One region of the Bacillus sp. 5RYD7K genome, then DNA from elsewhere that is predicted to be linked to it. Evidence: predicted binding sites of a transcription regulator. Region 1 holds the regulator's gene; the other holds the start of a gene.
What was found. Region 1 encodes Rex, which represses fermentation and respiration genes when NADH is low (regulators of the CRP and FNR family bind a similar motif). Its sites were predicted from a motif close to TTGTGAAATATTTCACAA; they were not measured.
Positions count from the first base shown of each region.

Region 2: the regulator Rex is predicted to act here: its motif matches at 6,453-6,470, upstream of ACQE26_RS05235 (cytochrome ubiquinol oxidase subunit I).

Region 1 is NZ_CP191200.1:261,796-269,798, reverse strand. Features, by position in the region: gene ACQE26_RS01220 (ABC-F family ATP-binding cassette domain-containing protein) at 1-1,365, opposite strand, end outside; gene moaC (cyclic pyranopterin monophosphate synthase MoaC) at 1,505-2,017, shown strand; gene ACQE26_RS01210 (redox-sensing transcriptional repressor Rex) at 2,014-2,661, shown strand; gene tatAY (sec-independent protein translocase protein TatAY) at 2,680-2,850, shown strand; gene tatC (twin-arginine translocase subunit TatC) at 2,857-3,618, shown strand; gene ACQE26_RS01195 (YdiK family protein) at 3,657-3,848, opposite strand; gene ACQE26_RS01190 (CPBP family intramembrane glutamic endopeptidase) at 3,845-4,579, opposite strand; gene groES (co-chaperone GroES) at 4,816-5,100, shown strand; gene groL (chaperonin GroEL) at 5,142-6,776, shown strand; gene ACQE26_RS01175 (glycoside hydrolase domain-containing protein) at 7,150-8,003, shown strand, end outside.
Region 2 is NZ_CP191200.1:1,032,618-1,040,620, forward strand. Features, by position in the region: gene ACQE26_RS05205 (DUF4352 domain-containing protein) at 1-109, opposite strand, end outside; guanidine-I (ykkC/yxkD leader) riboswitch at 456-558, shown strand; gene ACQE26_RS05210 (YitT family protein) at 624-1,460, shown strand; gene ACQE26_RS05215 (PucR family transcriptional regulator) at 1,625-2,518, shown strand; gene ACQE26_RS05220 (ABC transporter ATP-binding protein) at 2,636-3,736, shown strand; gene ACQE26_RS05225 (polysaccharide deacetylase family protein) at 3,836-4,678, shown strand; gene cimH (citrate/malate transporter CimH) at 4,714-6,057, opposite strand; gene ACQE26_RS05235 (cytochrome ubiquinol oxidase subunit I) at 6,558-7,964, shown strand; gene cydB (cytochrome d ubiquinol oxidase subunit II) at 7,948-8,003, shown strand, end outside.

The DNA.
Region 1 (8,003 bases):
AAGCGCAACTCTTGCTTTCTCACCGCCGCTTAGAGAACGGACAGGTTTCAGGACATCGTCTCCGCTGAACAGAAAGTTGCCGAGGCATGTCCTGATCTCTTTTTCCGGCATGTCCGGATATTCATCCCACAGCTCGTCCAAAACGCGTTTGGATGAGGTCAGTTCGGCCTGCTCCTGATCATAATAGCCGATTGTGACATTGGAACCGTACGTGATCGACCCGGATTTCGGACTGAGCGTATTGTTAATGGCTTTCAGCAGGGTTGACTTGCCGATCCCGTTCGGTCCGACGAGGGCGGCGCTTTCCCCTCTTGTAATGCCGAAGGTCAGGTTTTTCAAAAGCGGCGGCTGGCCGTCATAGCTGATGGAAACATCCTGTACGCGAAGGACGTCGTTTCCGCTCTGTTTTGTAATGTCAAAACGGAAGGCGGCTGATTTTTCATCACCGAGCGGCTTTGCCATGACGTCCATCCGTTCAAGCTGCTTTCGTCTGCTTTGGGCTCTTTTTGTTGTTGATGCTCTGGCCAGATTGCGGTCGACAAAATCTTGGAGCTTGGCGATTTCGTCCTGCTGTTTTTCATACAGCTTCAGGTCTTTCTCATACTGCTCAGCTTTTTGTTCTAAATAGGCGCTGTAGTTGCCGAGGTATTTTTTGCTTTCTGTCCGTGAGACCTCGTACACTTGGCTGACGACTTTATCAAGAAAGTATCTGTCGTGGGAGACAATCAGGATGGCGCCTGAATATCCCTGTAAATAATGCTCAAGCCATGTAAGCGTGTCGATGTCGAGATGGTTCGTCGGTTCATCCAAAATAAGCAGATCAGGCTGGGTCAGCAAAAGCTTGCCGAGTGCAAGTCTTGTTTTCTGACCGCCGCTCAGGCTTTGCACTTTCACGGAATCGTCAAATTTTCCGAAACCGAGGCCGTGAAGGATAGAACGGACGTCCGCTTCATACTGATAGCCGCCTTTATCCTTGAAGTCCTGCTGAAGCCTGTCATAGGTTTTCATCAGTGTCTCAAGCTCCGCGGGGGCGGCCGTAGCCATCTTTTCTTCAATAGAACGCATTTCTTTTTCCATTGCTTTCAGGAAATCAAAAACACTCAGCAGTTCTTCTTTTATGGTAAGCTGGGATTCCAAGCCTGTGTGCTGGGCAAGATATCCCATCGTTAATTCTTTCGGTTTGATTAATTCACCCTTTTCATATGAAAGGTGACCTGCGATAATTTTAAGGAGAGTTGATTTGCCGGCTCCGTTTCTGCCTACAATGGCGATGCGATCCCGAGATCTGACTTCAAGCTTTATATTGTTTAAAATAGGATCAGCGCCAAAAGATTTGGACAGCTGATTAATTTGTAAGATCATCATATTATTTCACCTCTGTTATAATAAGTTAAGTGTAGCTTATCAACCTGCTGTCAGCAAACAATACATCAGAATTGGAACATTATAGGATAAGACATCAGGGAGAAAATAGTGTATGATCAGAAGTAAGGAGAGTTTAAATATGAATGGATTTTCTCATTTTAATGAAGAAGGCCGTGCCCGCATGGTGGATATAAGCGATAAATCTTCAACAGTCCGTACTGCCGCTGCGATATCCAGCGTACACATGAAGCATGACGTGTACAGCAGAATCAAAAACCGCGAGATCGGAAAAGGAGACGTACTGGCTGTCGCACAGGTGGCCGGAATCATGGCTGCAAAGCAGACCTCAGCGATTATCCCGATGTGCCACCCGCTTTCTTTAAGCAGCGTCGACATTTCATTCGGCTGGGAGGAAAAGGATTCCGAAGCCGTTCTTCATATACAGGCAAGCGTAAAAACGAAAGGGAGTACAGGTGTGGAAATGGAAGCGCTAACTTCCGCTTCAGTCTGCGCTTTGACCGTTTATGACATGTGCAAGGCGCTGGATAAAGGAATGGTCATCGGCCCGACCTGCCTCATGGAAAAAACGGGAGGCAAAAACGGTGATTTTAAAAGAGATGCATCTGAGTATAAAGTGGAGGACCAATCATGAACAAGGATCAATCAAAAATTCCGCAGGCGACAGCAAAACGGCTGCCGCTTTATTACCGCTTTTTAAAGAATTTACACGCGTCAGGAAAGCAGCGCGTTTCATCTGCTGAACTGAGCGATGCGGTAAAAGTCGATTCGGCCACGATCCGCCGGGATTTTTCCTATTTCGGGGCGCTCGGCAAAAAAGGATACGGCTATAATGTGGATTACCTGCTGTCATTTTTCAGAAAAACACTGGATCAGGATGAAACGACGAACGTCATTTTGATCGGTGTCGGGAATTTAGGGACGGCGTTTCTTCACTATAATTTCACAAAAAATAATAACACAAAAATATCTATGGCTTTTGATGTGAATCAGAGTAAAATAGGAACTGAGGTAGGCGGCGTGCCTGTCTATGCTCTTAATGATTTAGAACTTCACATTAAGGATGAACCTGTGGCGATTCTTACCGTTCCGGCGGTTGCCGCGCAGTCAATCACCGATCGGCTCGTGTCGCTCGGAATCAAGGGAATCCTTAACTTTACGCCGGCCCGTTTGAATGTGCCGGATCACATTCGAATTCATCATATAGATTTAGCTGTAGAGCTTCAATCATTGGTTTATTTCTTAAAGCATTATTCTGTTTTGGAAGAAATTGAATAACGAAAGGAGGAGCTGCACATGATCGGTCCTGGAAGCCTGGCTGTTATCGGTGTGGTGGCGGTGATTATTTTCGGTCCGAAGAAGCTTCCCGAGTTAGGAAAAGCCGCGGGGGACACGCTTCGTGAATTTAAGAACGCCACTAAGGGATTAGCCGGTGAAGAAGAGGAAAAAAAGAAAGAAGAACAGTAAGATAGGATGACGCGTATGAGAGTGAATCAAATGACGCTTGTGGAGCATATTGCCGAACTTCGGAAACGATTGCTGATTGTGGCGTTATCCTTTACGGTTTTCTTTATTGCCGGCTTTTTTCTGGCAAAACCTATCATTGTGTATCTTCAAAAAGCCGATGAAGTAAAAGAGCTCACCCTTAATGCTTTTAACCTGACGGATCCGCTGTTTATCTTTTTGCAGTTCGCGTTTATTATCGGCATCATTTTGACTTCGCCGATTATTCTCTATCAGATTTGGGCGTTTGTCAGCCCGGGGCTGTATGAGAAGGAGCGCAAAGTAACACTCAGCTATATTCCGATTTCGATTGTGCTGTTTGTCGGCGGTGTGTCATTTTCTTATTATATTTTATTTCCGCTGGTCGTTGATTTTATGAAGCGGGTCTCGAATGACCTCGATGTCAACCAAGTGATCGGAATCAGCGAGTACTTTCATTTTCTGCTGCAGCTGACGATTCCGTTCGGGCTGCTGTTTCAGATGCCGGTGCTGATCATGTTTTTAACGAGGCTCGGGGTTGTCACGCCGATGTTTTTATCGAAGATCAGGAAGTACGCGTATTTTGTGCTGCTCGTGATCGCCGCGATGATTGCGCCGCCTGAGCTGCTGTCTCACTTGATGATTACGATTCCGCTTTGCATTTTATATGAGATCAGTATCCTGATCTCAAAAGCGGCGTACCGGAAAAGGCAGACCGGCAGCAGTGAGTCTGACCAGGACGTATCAGCATAAAAAAAGCCATTTCTCAATGATGAGAAATGGCTTTTCTTTTATTTTTGATTTTTTTTCACTTTAAATGAGAAAGCGAACATTTTAAACGAGATGCTGATATTATAAGCGGCGAAAACCATCAGCAGTATGGAATAAAAAGACCACATACTTCCCGGCGAGCTTGCGGCTAAATACGTAAAGATACAGCCGACTGCGAAATAAATCAAGCCCCAAGTCATTGGGTTCCTCATACAAACAATCCTCCAATAATTAATTGCATTTGTTCACTATGCTGTTCAATATATTTTTGGGCGGGGCCGAGCTGCATGACCACGACAATGGTATTCATCATGACATGGGCGAATATCGGCACAATAATCCGTTTCGTCTGCACATACAAGAACGCAAAGGTAAAGCCCATGGCCGTATATAGCAGCAGGTGTGTGAGGTCCTGATGCACAATGCCGAAAATGACGGAACTGATCAGTCCGGCGAAAAAGAAATTCGTTTTTTCATATAATACACCGAAGATGATCTTCCGGAAAATGATTTCTTCAAGAATCGGCCCGACGATAGAAGAAACGATGATCATGAGCGGCATGGCTTTTATAATGTTGAGAATGGCTTTCGTGTTTTCGGAACCGCTGTTCACGTGAAAGACATACTGCTCAATCATTCCGGCGATACCCTGAGAAAATAAAGCGAGCCATATTCCCGCGACCGCCCAGAGAACGGACATGCCGGCGGATGCTTTCTTCCCGTTTCTTAATGTCTGCTTCGGCGCGGTTCTCAAAATCAAGAGAACGATAATCAGGCAGATAAAAAAGCTTACGACGGAATAAATCCCCTGAGCCATGGTGAGATTCGCATTCGTAGGATGCCCGCCCGCATAGCCGAATTTGTACATTAAAGGAATGCCGATCAATGCGGAAAGCTGCATGATAACGTATGTCAAAATGATATACCAATACTGTTTTCTCAAATGATATGTACTCCTTTATCCTATAAAATCAACTTATTTGTTCTTATTGTAACACAAGTGAACCAGACGTGAAAAAAGGAGAAAATCAGTGTAAGAGAGAATGATGTAAGCGTGAAAATTTTTTATTCTTATGACTTGAAATTGGAAGTGAGATTCTTTATTATAATAATTGTGTTAGCACTCTTTAGAGCTGAGTGCTAAAATTACATATTCATACTATTGAGGAGGTTATTACATTGTTAAAGCCATTAGGTGATCGCGTTGTCATTGAACTCGTAGAATCTGAAGAAAAAACTGCCAGCGGAATCGTATTACCGGATTCTGCAAAAGAAAAGCCGCAAGAAGGCAAAATCGTGGCAGCCGGTTCAGGTCGCGTGTTGGAAAGCGGAGAGCGCGTTGCTTTAGAAGTAAAAGAGGGCGACCGCATTATCTTCTCAAAATACGCCGGTACTGAAGTGAAATACGAAGGTACTGAATACTTAATCTTACGTGAAAGCGACATTTTAGCTGTTATCGGCTAAGCAAATAAATACTTTTAAAAATTCGAGGAGGTTTCGTTAACATGGCAAAAGATATTAAGTTTAGTGAAGAAGCACGCCGCGCTATGCTTCGCGGTGTCGATGCGCTTGCTGACGCTGTAAAAGTAACTTTAGGGCCAAAAGGACGCAACGTGGTTCTGGAGAAAAAATTCGGTTCTCCATTAATTACAAATGACGGTGTAACAATCGCAAAAGAAATTGAACTTGAAGACGCGTTTGAAAACATGGGTGCGAAGCTTGTAGCTGAAGTAGCCAGCAAAACAAACGACGTTGCCGGTGACGGTACAACGACTGCAACAGTTCTTGCGCAGGCTATGATCCGTGAAGGCCTGAAAAACGTAACTGCGGGAGCTAACCCTGTCGGCGTGCGTAAAGGTATGGAACAAGCCGTAACCGTTGCAATCGAAAACTTAAAAGAAATTTCTAAGCCGATCGAAGGCAAAGAGTCTATCGCTCAGGTTGCTGCGATCTCTGCTGCTGATGAGGAAGTCGGAAGCCTTATCGCTGAAGCAATGGAGCGCGTAGGAAACGATGGCGTCATCACAATCGAAGAGTCTAAAGGCTTCACCACTGAGCTTGAAGTTGTGGAAGGTATGCAATTCGACCGCGGATATGCATCTCCTTACATGGTGACTGACTCTGATAAGATGGAAGCGGTTCTTGATAATCCTTACATCTTAATCACAGACAAAAAAATCACAAACATCCAAGAAATCCTTCCTGTGCTTGAGCAAGTTGTACAGCAAGGCAAACCATTGCTTCTGATCGCTGAAGATGTTGAAGGTGAAGCTCTTGCTACACTCGTTGTCAACAAACTTCGCGGCACATTCAACGCTGTTGCCGTTAAAGCTCCTGGCTTCGGTGACCGCCGTAAAGCAATGCTTGAAGACATCTCTGTTCTTACAGGCGGAGAAGTGATCACAGAAGATTTAGGTCTTGACCTGAAATCTACTGAAATCGGACAATTGGGACGCGCTTCTAAAGTTGTGGTAACGAAAGAAAACACAACAATCGTAGAAGGCGCCGGCGATACTGAAAAAATCGCTGCACGCGTTAACCAAATCCGCGCTCAAGTGGAAGAAACAACTTCTGAATTCGACAGAGAAAAATTACAAGAGCGTCTTGCGAAACTTGCCGGCGGCGTAGCTGTCATCAAAGTCGGCGCTGCGACTGAAACTGAGCTGAAAGAGCGTAAACTTCGCATCGAAGACGCCCTCAACTCAACTCGCGCAGCTGTTGAAGAAGGCATCGTTTCCGGCGGTGGTACAGCGCTTGTCAACGTATACAACAAAGTCGCTGCAGTTGAAGCAGAAGGCGATGCGCAAACAGGTATCAACATCGTGCTTCGCGCGCTTGAAGAGCCGATCCGTCAAATCGCGCACAACGCTGGTCTTGAAGGATCTGTCATCGTTGAGCGCCTCAAAAACGAAGAAATCGGCGTAGGCTTCAACGCTGCAACTGGCGAATGGGTAAACATGATCGAAAAAGGTATCGTTGACCCGACAAAAGTTACACGTTCTGCTCTGCAAAACGCAGCGTCTGTAGCAGCAATGTTCTTAACAACTGAAGCTGTTGTCGCTGACAAACCGGAAGAAAACGCCGGCGGTGCAGGAATGCCTGACATGGGCGGCATGGGCGGTATGGGCGGAATGATGTAATTAAACGGTGAAAACCCTTGATATAACAAGGGTTTGACCGTTTATTATCACCCCAATCTGCTGAAAAAACAGCAAAAAGATAACATTTATTGAGGATGCTTCCAAAAGTCTGCTGGGACTTTAGAGGAAGCATCCTTTTTTATTTATAAGGTGAAAAGTAGGTATATATTTTATTGTTGACTCCGCTTACCTTTTTCAATAATTGCATGTATTAATTTAAAATGTCTTAATTTTTCATTTATAAGTATTTTAATGCAAAAAAAGCCTATTGATGAATTTTGCCATAGTATGATGAAACCCTTCTCAACTGTGAAGGGTTTCCTTGTCATACGCTTGCCACCTAGATATGAATACTATAAAAGAGGTGATCATAATGGATGAAATGATTCAGAAAGTACAACTATGGGTAAATGCTGCTTACTCTGGAAAGCCTGGCTTCGTTCCAGCCCCTGAAAGTGGGAAAACTGGTTGGTCCACGATGTATGCTTTAACTAGGGCTTTGCAAATTGAACTTGGAATCTCTACACCTGCTGATAATTTTGGACCAGGAACTGAAGTGGCTTACAAATCATGGGGAGAAATGGAAATTGGGCGTGTTCCTACTGATGACAAAGGAAAAAGAATTGTACTAATTCTTCAAGGAGCAATGTATTGTAAAGGTTACAATCCAACTGGATTTACAGGAACTTTTGGAGAAGGGACTAAAGCTGCAGTAATTAAATTACAAACTGATGCGGGACTGCCTATTCGTGATGGGAAAGTTTATTCCTATATATTTAAAGCATTTTTAACTATGGATGCTTATGTGCTCACATCAGGTGGTAATTCTAGAATTAGAGAAATGCAAAGAGATCTCAATTCAAAATATTACAAAACATCTGGAGTCCAGCCCTGTGATGGTTACTACCAAAGAGGGACTAATAAAGCTTTAATATACGGTATTCAAACAGAAGAGGGAATTGCTCCCTCTCTACAAACGGGATCAATAGGGCCTTCTACGACCAACCTTTTACCAACTCTTAGCATAGGGAGTACTAATGCAAACTTTGTTAAGCTCCTTCAATATGCATTATATGTAAATGATTTCAATCCAGGAGAATTCAATGGACAGTACAGTACACTATTAAAAAATGTAGTTAGTGAATTCCAACAGTTTGTTAAGTTGCCATCCGATGGAGTTACAGGAAAACAAACTTGGCTCTCTTTGTTGCAGAGTAAAGGAGATCC
Region 2 (8,003 bases), 770 kb from region 1:
CTTTTGAGGACGCAGTTTTAGATGATGAAGATCCGCCTCCGCCGCCGAGATTTACGAGAATGATAATAACCACTACTGCCAGAAGCAATGTGATGATTTTATGTCTCATAAAAAAGTTTCTCTGATCTTTACCGCAGTTTGGGCATTTTTTAACGCCTTTAGCGATTTCTTTGCCGCATGCCTTACAAGACACTAAATTGCCTGCCATAATATTTCCTCCTATGTAAACTATTTCTTGAAAACTACATACTATAATGACTGTAAAATAACCTATAGTCAATACAATTTTGAGAAAAATAGTATTTTGATGATTTTTTAGTCATATATTTTAAGGGCCTTTATTAGTATCGGCAGGTCGTTCGAATTTTTCATAGGTTTATGGAAAAAAGAGTGGTTGAACATGCTCGTGATTTCCCGTATAATCTTGAAAGAAATACAAAAACTGAACATAAAAAACAGTGGTTTTCTAGGGTTCCGCAATGCTGAATTGGTCTGGACCGAGAGAAAACACACAGCAGGTTTTTTGCTGTGACACGGTGGGATAAAAGCCCGGGAGTTTCTGCTCTTTTGATGAAGAGTGCTCTCCCGGGCTTTTTTGATTTTATAAAAAGGGAGTGTCTGGGATGAAAAAGAGGTTGCTGGATGTGCTGATGCTGATGATTGGGGCTTTTATCTTCGCATTGGCCGTTAATTTATTCGCCATTCCGAATGATCTTGGAGAGGGCGGGGTAACGGGGATTACCTTGATCTTGTATTATGTGTTTGAATGGTCGCCCGGGGTGACGAATATCATTTTGAACGGGATCTTATTGATCATCGGATATAAGTTTTTAGACGGTAAAACAACGCTTTATACGATCATTACTGTTGTCGCCAACTCGCTGTTTCTGCATCTGACGCATGACTGGCACTCGCCGTCACATGAACTCATTATTAATACTATTTTTGCAGGTGTGTTTGCCGGTGTCGGAATCGGAATCATTATCCGAGTCGGAGGCACGACTGCGGGATCTGCCATTTTGGCGAGGATTGCGAACAAATATCTCGATTGGAATATCAGCTATGCGCTTTTGTTCTTTGATCTGATTGTCGTCTTCAGTTCTTATTTCATCATCGGTGCGGAAAAAATGATGTTTACCATTGTGATGCTGTACATCGGAACGAAGGTGATGGACTTTATCATTGAAGGGCTGAATACGAAAAAAGCGGTGACGATCATATCTGAGCATAAGCACGAAATCGCTGAGCAGGTCAACACGCTTATGGACAGAGGGGTGACGCTGCTGTCGGGTAAAGGGAATTACACGGGGCAGTCGAAAGAAATTTTATATATCGTCATCCAGAAACAAGAGCTCTCCATGCTCAAGAAAATTATTAAAAGCTGTGATACAAAGGCGTTTGTCATTGTTCATGATGTGCGTGACGTCTTTGGTGAAGGCTTCGTCGATATCTCTAAATAAAAAAGATCCCTCTGCCGGTGCGGAGGGTTTTTTATATACCGGGGAGAAACGGTAATGATCCGTTTCCCGGGAAATAGCCGGAAAGCTGTTTCTAAAATGAAGTAGATACAACCCGCCGGACGTTTTATACTGAAAATATAATAGAGCGATAGAGAGGAGCGCATATGAACCCGTTATTGGCAATTTACCCGAGGGCTGTGCTGTCTGATACGTGCTGTGCGGCAGAGGATGTCTTTTGTTTTTATGATGAGAAGAGGCGGGTCTATGTCGCCATTCCGAAGGAGGATATCACCCCGAAGGAGAAACTGCTTTTGGAATCGTTTTTGACACCTGCTGAAGAGAAAGGCGTTTTTTTTGCAGAGACGGCGGAAGCAAAGAGGTGGCGGCGTTTTCTGCTGGAAGAGGGTCCGGTTCCTGACGTCAAAGAGTTTCGTGTCCGTTTTATTCATTATGACTTAATGGGGGAACGGAACTGGGGGGTGTTTACGGAAGCGTTGCGCCATTTTTGGCCGATTCCGTATACCGTTGTCCGGACGGGAAGGGATCAGGGCGTGATTGTAGAGGAAGAAAAGCTTGAAGCCCCTGATCCGGATGATATCGCATCTTTTGTAAAGGTTTCTGAATGCGATTTTTATTTCAGAGTCCGTTTCTTCATCGGGAGGTATTACGGTGCCGGGGAACGTCTGCGCCTTCATTATCGGAGAGAACAGCAATATTTTCAGATTGGAAGGCGTCATCTCCCGCAGCTGAGCACGCTGACCGCGGAAACGGTATTTCCGGCCATGCTCTCGGAAGAAAGCCGAGATAAGCTCTCTGCATTGCTTCACGAAGAGGCGGTGTTGCTGTTTCAGAAAGAACCGGAGCTGAAGCATACGATTCAGACTTTTATTGAACATAACTCAAACATGTCGCTCACATCGAAAAAACTGCATTTGCACCGCAACAGTCTTCAATATCGGATTGATAAATTTGCGGAACGCTCAGGTATTGATATTAAGACATATCGGGGCGCCCTGCTGGCTTATTTCATTTGCCTGCAGTATGAAAAATCACAGTAAATGGGAAATGTGCACGAAGGCTGCCGGCTTTTTTTATGAACATTGCCTATACACGCCGCCGCCGGAGGCTGTTACAATCCTATTTAAGAAAGCGTTTACAAATAAAGGGGGATATACATGGCGGAACTTCGGCTCGAGCATATTTATAAGTATTACGATCAAAAAGAAGCGGCTGTCGATGATTTTAACCTTCATATTAAAGATAAAGAGTTTATCGTGTTTGTCGGTCCGTCGGGATGCGGAAAGTCGACAACATTGCGGATGGTTGCCGGGCTGGAAGACATCTCGAAGGGCGATTTTTATATCGGAGACACGAGGGTGAATGATATCGCTCCTAAAGACAGGGATATCGCCATGGTGTTCCAAAACTATGCGCTGTATCCGCATATGACGGTCTATGATAATATCGCTTTCGGTCTGAAGCTGAGAAAGATGCCGAAACCGGAGATTAAAAAACGGGTCGAAGAAGCAGCGAAAATGCTGGGGCTCACAGAGTATCTGCACCGCAAACCGAAGGCGCTCTCCGGCGGGCAGCGGCAGCGTGTTGCATTAGGACGGGCGATCGTCAGGGACGCCAAAGTGTTTTTAATGGATGAGCCGCTGTCAAATCTGGATGCAAAGCTTCGGGTGCAGATGCGGGCTGAAATTATTAAGCTCCATCAAAGACTGCAAACAACTACGATCTATGTGACGCACGACCAAACAGAGGCGCTGACGATGGCGACACGCATTGTAGTCATGAAGGATGGGAAGATTCAGCAGATCGGCACGCCGAAAGAAGTCTATGAACATCCGGAAAACGTTTTTGTCGGCGGGTTCATCGGCTCCCCCGCGATGAACTTTTTTAAAGGGAAGCTGACTGACGGCGCCATTCAGATCGGTTCGGCCGCTCTCAGCGTGCCGGAAGGGAAAATGAAAATGCTCCGGGAAAAAGGCTATGCCGGTAAAGATGTGATCTTCGGCATCCGCCCGGAAGACATACATGACGAGCTGATTGTGGTAGAATCCTATAAGAATTCATCCATCACAGCTAAAATCAATGTCGCGGAATTGCTCGGGTCAGAAATTATGGTTTATTCCCGGATCGGGGATCAGGATTTTATCGCCCGGATTGATGCTCGCCATGACATTCATGCCGGTGAGGAATTGACTGTCGCTTTCGACATGAATAAAGCTCATTTTTTCGACAGTGAAACAGAAATCAGAATCCGCTCATGACGCAAAGCCGGACAGCTGGATGTCCGGCTTTTTTGATGTAACAATTTTTGCCCGTCGACCGATATAAAAAGTAAATAGTAGACAGAAAGCAGGAAAACCATGAAACGCATGATTACGTGCATGTGCCTTTTGGCTGCTCTGTTAACGCTTGCCGCCTGTTCGGACCATGAGGCAAGTGCCGAAGAGAGCATTCCGAAGGCAGAAGCGCACCACGATAAAAAGTCTGTAAAGCGCCAAATCAAAAAGGAGCCGGATACGTCCGCCTGGGTTAAAACGAAAGGAACGGCGAGACTGCCGATTCTGATGTACCACAGCATTTCTGAGGGAAACAGCCTGCGTGTGCCGAAGGAAGAATTCCAGCAGCATATGAAGTGGCTTCATGATCACGGCTATTATACGATGACTCCGGAAGAAGCCTATCTGATGCTGACGGAGGATAGAGAGCCGCGTGAGAAATGCGTTCTGATCACATTTGATGACGGCTATACCGACAATGTCAAAGCGGCGTATCCCATTTTAAAGAAATATAAGATGAAAGCGACTATCTTCATGATCGGTAACTTTATCGGACATAAAAATCACCTGACTGAGAAGCAGATGAAGGAGATGGCCGCAAACGGCATTTCCATTCAAAGCCATACGATGAACCATCTCGAATTGAACGGGCTCACGCCTCAGCAGCAGCGACGCGAAATGGCGGACTCTAAGCGTCTATTTGACCAAATGTTCGGGCAGCGGACGTCTGTAATCAGTTACCCTGTCGGACGATATAATAAGGAAACATTAAAAGCCGCAGCTGCTGCAGGCTACCGTATGGCGGTCACGACGGAGCCGGGAGCGGCATCGAGAGATCAGGGGCTTTACTCGCTTCACCGTGTCCGTGTGTCGCCGGACATGTCCGGTACGGCATTCGGCTCTTATATCCAAAATGTGATGAAATAACAGAGCCTCCGCATATGGCGGAGGCTTTTTTCCGTTTAATAGAATTGATGAAGCAACAGGAGGGTGACGCTCACGGTAATCGCCCCGCCGATTCTGGTCGACACTTGGGCAAACGGCATAAGCTCAAGCCGTTCAGCGGCGCTTAAGATCGCGACGTCGCCTGTGCCGCCCTGACCGGAATGGCAGGCATTGATGATCGCTGTCTCAATCGGGTACAGGTTCAGCCATTTACCGGTCAGAAAACCGACGGCTATCATCGTAATGACAATGGATAAAATGGTAATGATATTGCTGATATTAAACGCTGCAATCAGTTTGTCCCACGGTGTCATTGAAACGCCGATCGCAAATAAGAGCGGATACGTCACGGCTGTCGAGAAAAAACGCGAAACGCCGAAAGCTCCGTTTTCAATCGAGGCCGGCGCCAGCCTGAACAGCTTAATAAGCACGGCAAGGACGAGCATCACGACAGGAGCCGGAAGCTGAAAGAAATCATGCGCCAGCATGCCGACCAAATACAGGGAAACCGCTAAAATCCCCCCCGAAGCGAAAAAAGACAGATTAAACGCATTGTCATTGGCCGGCTGTTCCAATACAGGAGCGGATTGATCAGACTTATCAACCTTCCCATTGCCCGTCCATTCCGGCTTGCGTTTCCCGATGACGTTCAGCAAACCCGATAACATAATGGCACACAGGCTGCCGAGCATGATGGACGGCAGCACAAGCGCAAAGGCATCTCCCTGGGACATCGGCATCATATCGGAGTAGCCGATGGATAAAGGAATCGCGCCCTCGCCGACACCTCCCGCCATAATCGGGACGACAATATAAAGCAGTGTGTGCTGAAAACCGAGCCCGAGCAGCGTCCCGACGCATAAGCCGACGATGGCGGCCGCGATCGAGCCGGCGATCAGCGGAATGAAAATCTTGACGAAAGCTTTGACGAGAGTCTCTCTTTTCATCCCCAGAATACTGCCGACGACGATACCGGCAATAAATAGATAGAGAAAGTTAGAGTTTTCTGTGAATTCTGTTGTTGATGTAATAATATCTTTCGGAAGCAGGTGATAGTAGACGACAGCGGACGGAATAAAGGTTGCGAGGATCGCAGGGCCGCCGATGGAACGCACGATCGGAATGGATTTTCCGATCTGGCCGAAGGTAAATCCGAAAAAACTCATGACGGCAATCGATGTCAGGATGTCGCTTTTTACATCGTGTTTCATGACAAACACCGTAATAAGCAAGAAGAGCAGGATATAGATAGGAAGAGGAATAATGCCGATTCTTATATTCATTGCTCTGGCAAACCAATTATCAGTCCGTTGCTGTTTTGGGATTGAATCCGTTTGCAAATTTGGTTGAAGTTCTCCCATGCTTGTTCCCCCAGTCGTTATGTAGTGAAAAATATCCCCATTTAAAGTATACTAAAAAATTTAAATTTTTCATATATTAAGAATTTACTAGAAAACTTGCTTTCCCCTCTTTTCTTTCTCAAAAAGGCGATTTGGCGGCCTTTCTCGCTGAATAAAGCATTTTGTTCGCCACACGAATAAAAAAGAGGTACGATATGGAAGGGACAAAAATCCTAGGTGCCGACATAAAGTCTCTACAAATTCGACATTAATCGGTCACAATTTCAGCCTATTTTTAGGTATATCGATCTTTTTTTTTAGGCGGAATCGTTGTAAAGTAATGATATTGAATCATTTCTATGACAGCCGCTGCCCCCCAGGGAGTGCAGGCTGATAATTCATTAGTTTTGACAAATTTGTGAAACATTGAGCAAATATATCATTTCTTGTGAAATACCGAGCAATGGTTTTGTCGTGTTTGTGAAATGTTGAGCAATTTACCAGATTGGAGGAAAAACATCATGAGTGAGTTGGTTTTAGCCCGCATACAATTTGCATCTACAACATTGTTTCACTTCCTGTTTGTGCCTATGTCTATCGGGCTTGTGTTTATGGTTGCTTTGATGGAGACGCTTTATGTTGTCAAAAAACAAGAGACCTATCTCAAAATGGCTAAATTTTGGGGACATCTCTTTTTAATTAACTTTGCTGTCGGCGTCGTCACAGGGATTCTTCAGGAATTCCAGTTTGGATTGAACTGGTCTGATTATTCTCGTTTTGTCGGAGACGTATTTGGAGCTCCGCTTGCGGTTGAAGCGCTTTTGGCGTTTTTTATGGAGTCTATTTTTATCGGATTATGGATTTTCGGCTGGGACCGTTTATCTAAAAAAGTGCATTTGCTTTGCATTTGGCTTGTATCCTTCGGGACAATTATGTCATCTTTCTGGATTTTGACGGCAAACTCATTCATGCAGGAGCCGGTCGGCTTTGCGATTAAAAACGGCCGCGCGGAAATGAATGATTTCGGGGCGCTTTTGACAAACCCTCAGCTTTGGGTTGAATTCCCTCACGTCATTTTCGGGGCGCTTGCAACTGGTGCTTTCTTTATCGCCGGTGTCAGCGCATATAAATTATTGAAGAAAAAAGAAGTGCCTTTCTTCCATAAATCTTTCAAGCTTTCAATGATTGTCGGTCTGATCGCCGGTATCGGCGTTGCGTTCAGCGGACATATGCAGGCTGAGCATTTAATGGAATCGCAGCCGATGAAAATGGCCGCCAGTGAAGCGCTTTGGGATGACAGCGGTGATCCTGCCGCATGGACGGCTTTTGCGAACATTGATACGAATAAAGAAAAAAACACATCAGAAATTTCAATTCCTTACGCACTCAGCTACTTGGCTTATCAGAAGTTCAGCGGCAGTGTTAAAGGGATGAAAACTCTTCAAAAAGAATACGAAAAAACGTACGGAAAAGGCGACTATATCCCGCCTGTTAAAACGACGTTCTGGAGCTTCCGCATCATGGCGGGTGCTGGCGCGCTTATGATTTTCGCCGCGATTGCCGGCTTTATTCTGAACCGCCGCAAAAAGCTTCATACAAGCAAGTGGTATTTACGGGGCATGATCGCACTGATCGCATTCCCGTTCATTGCGAACTCTGCCGGATGGATTATGACTGAAATCGGCCGCCAGCCGTGGACGGTCATGGGGCAATTGACGACCGCACAATCCGTTTCGCCTAACGTAACGACGGGATCTCTGCTGTTTTCAATTATCAGCTTCGGCGTCATGTACTTGATTTTAGGCGCGCTGCTTGTTTTCCTATTCGTTCGTGAAATTAAAAAAGGTGCGGACCATGATGATCACAAGGATGTTCCTGTATCAACAGATCCGTTCAGTCAGGAGGTCTACCATGGGGTCACTTCATGATCTTTGGTTTATACTCGTTTCGATTTTGTTTGTCGGATT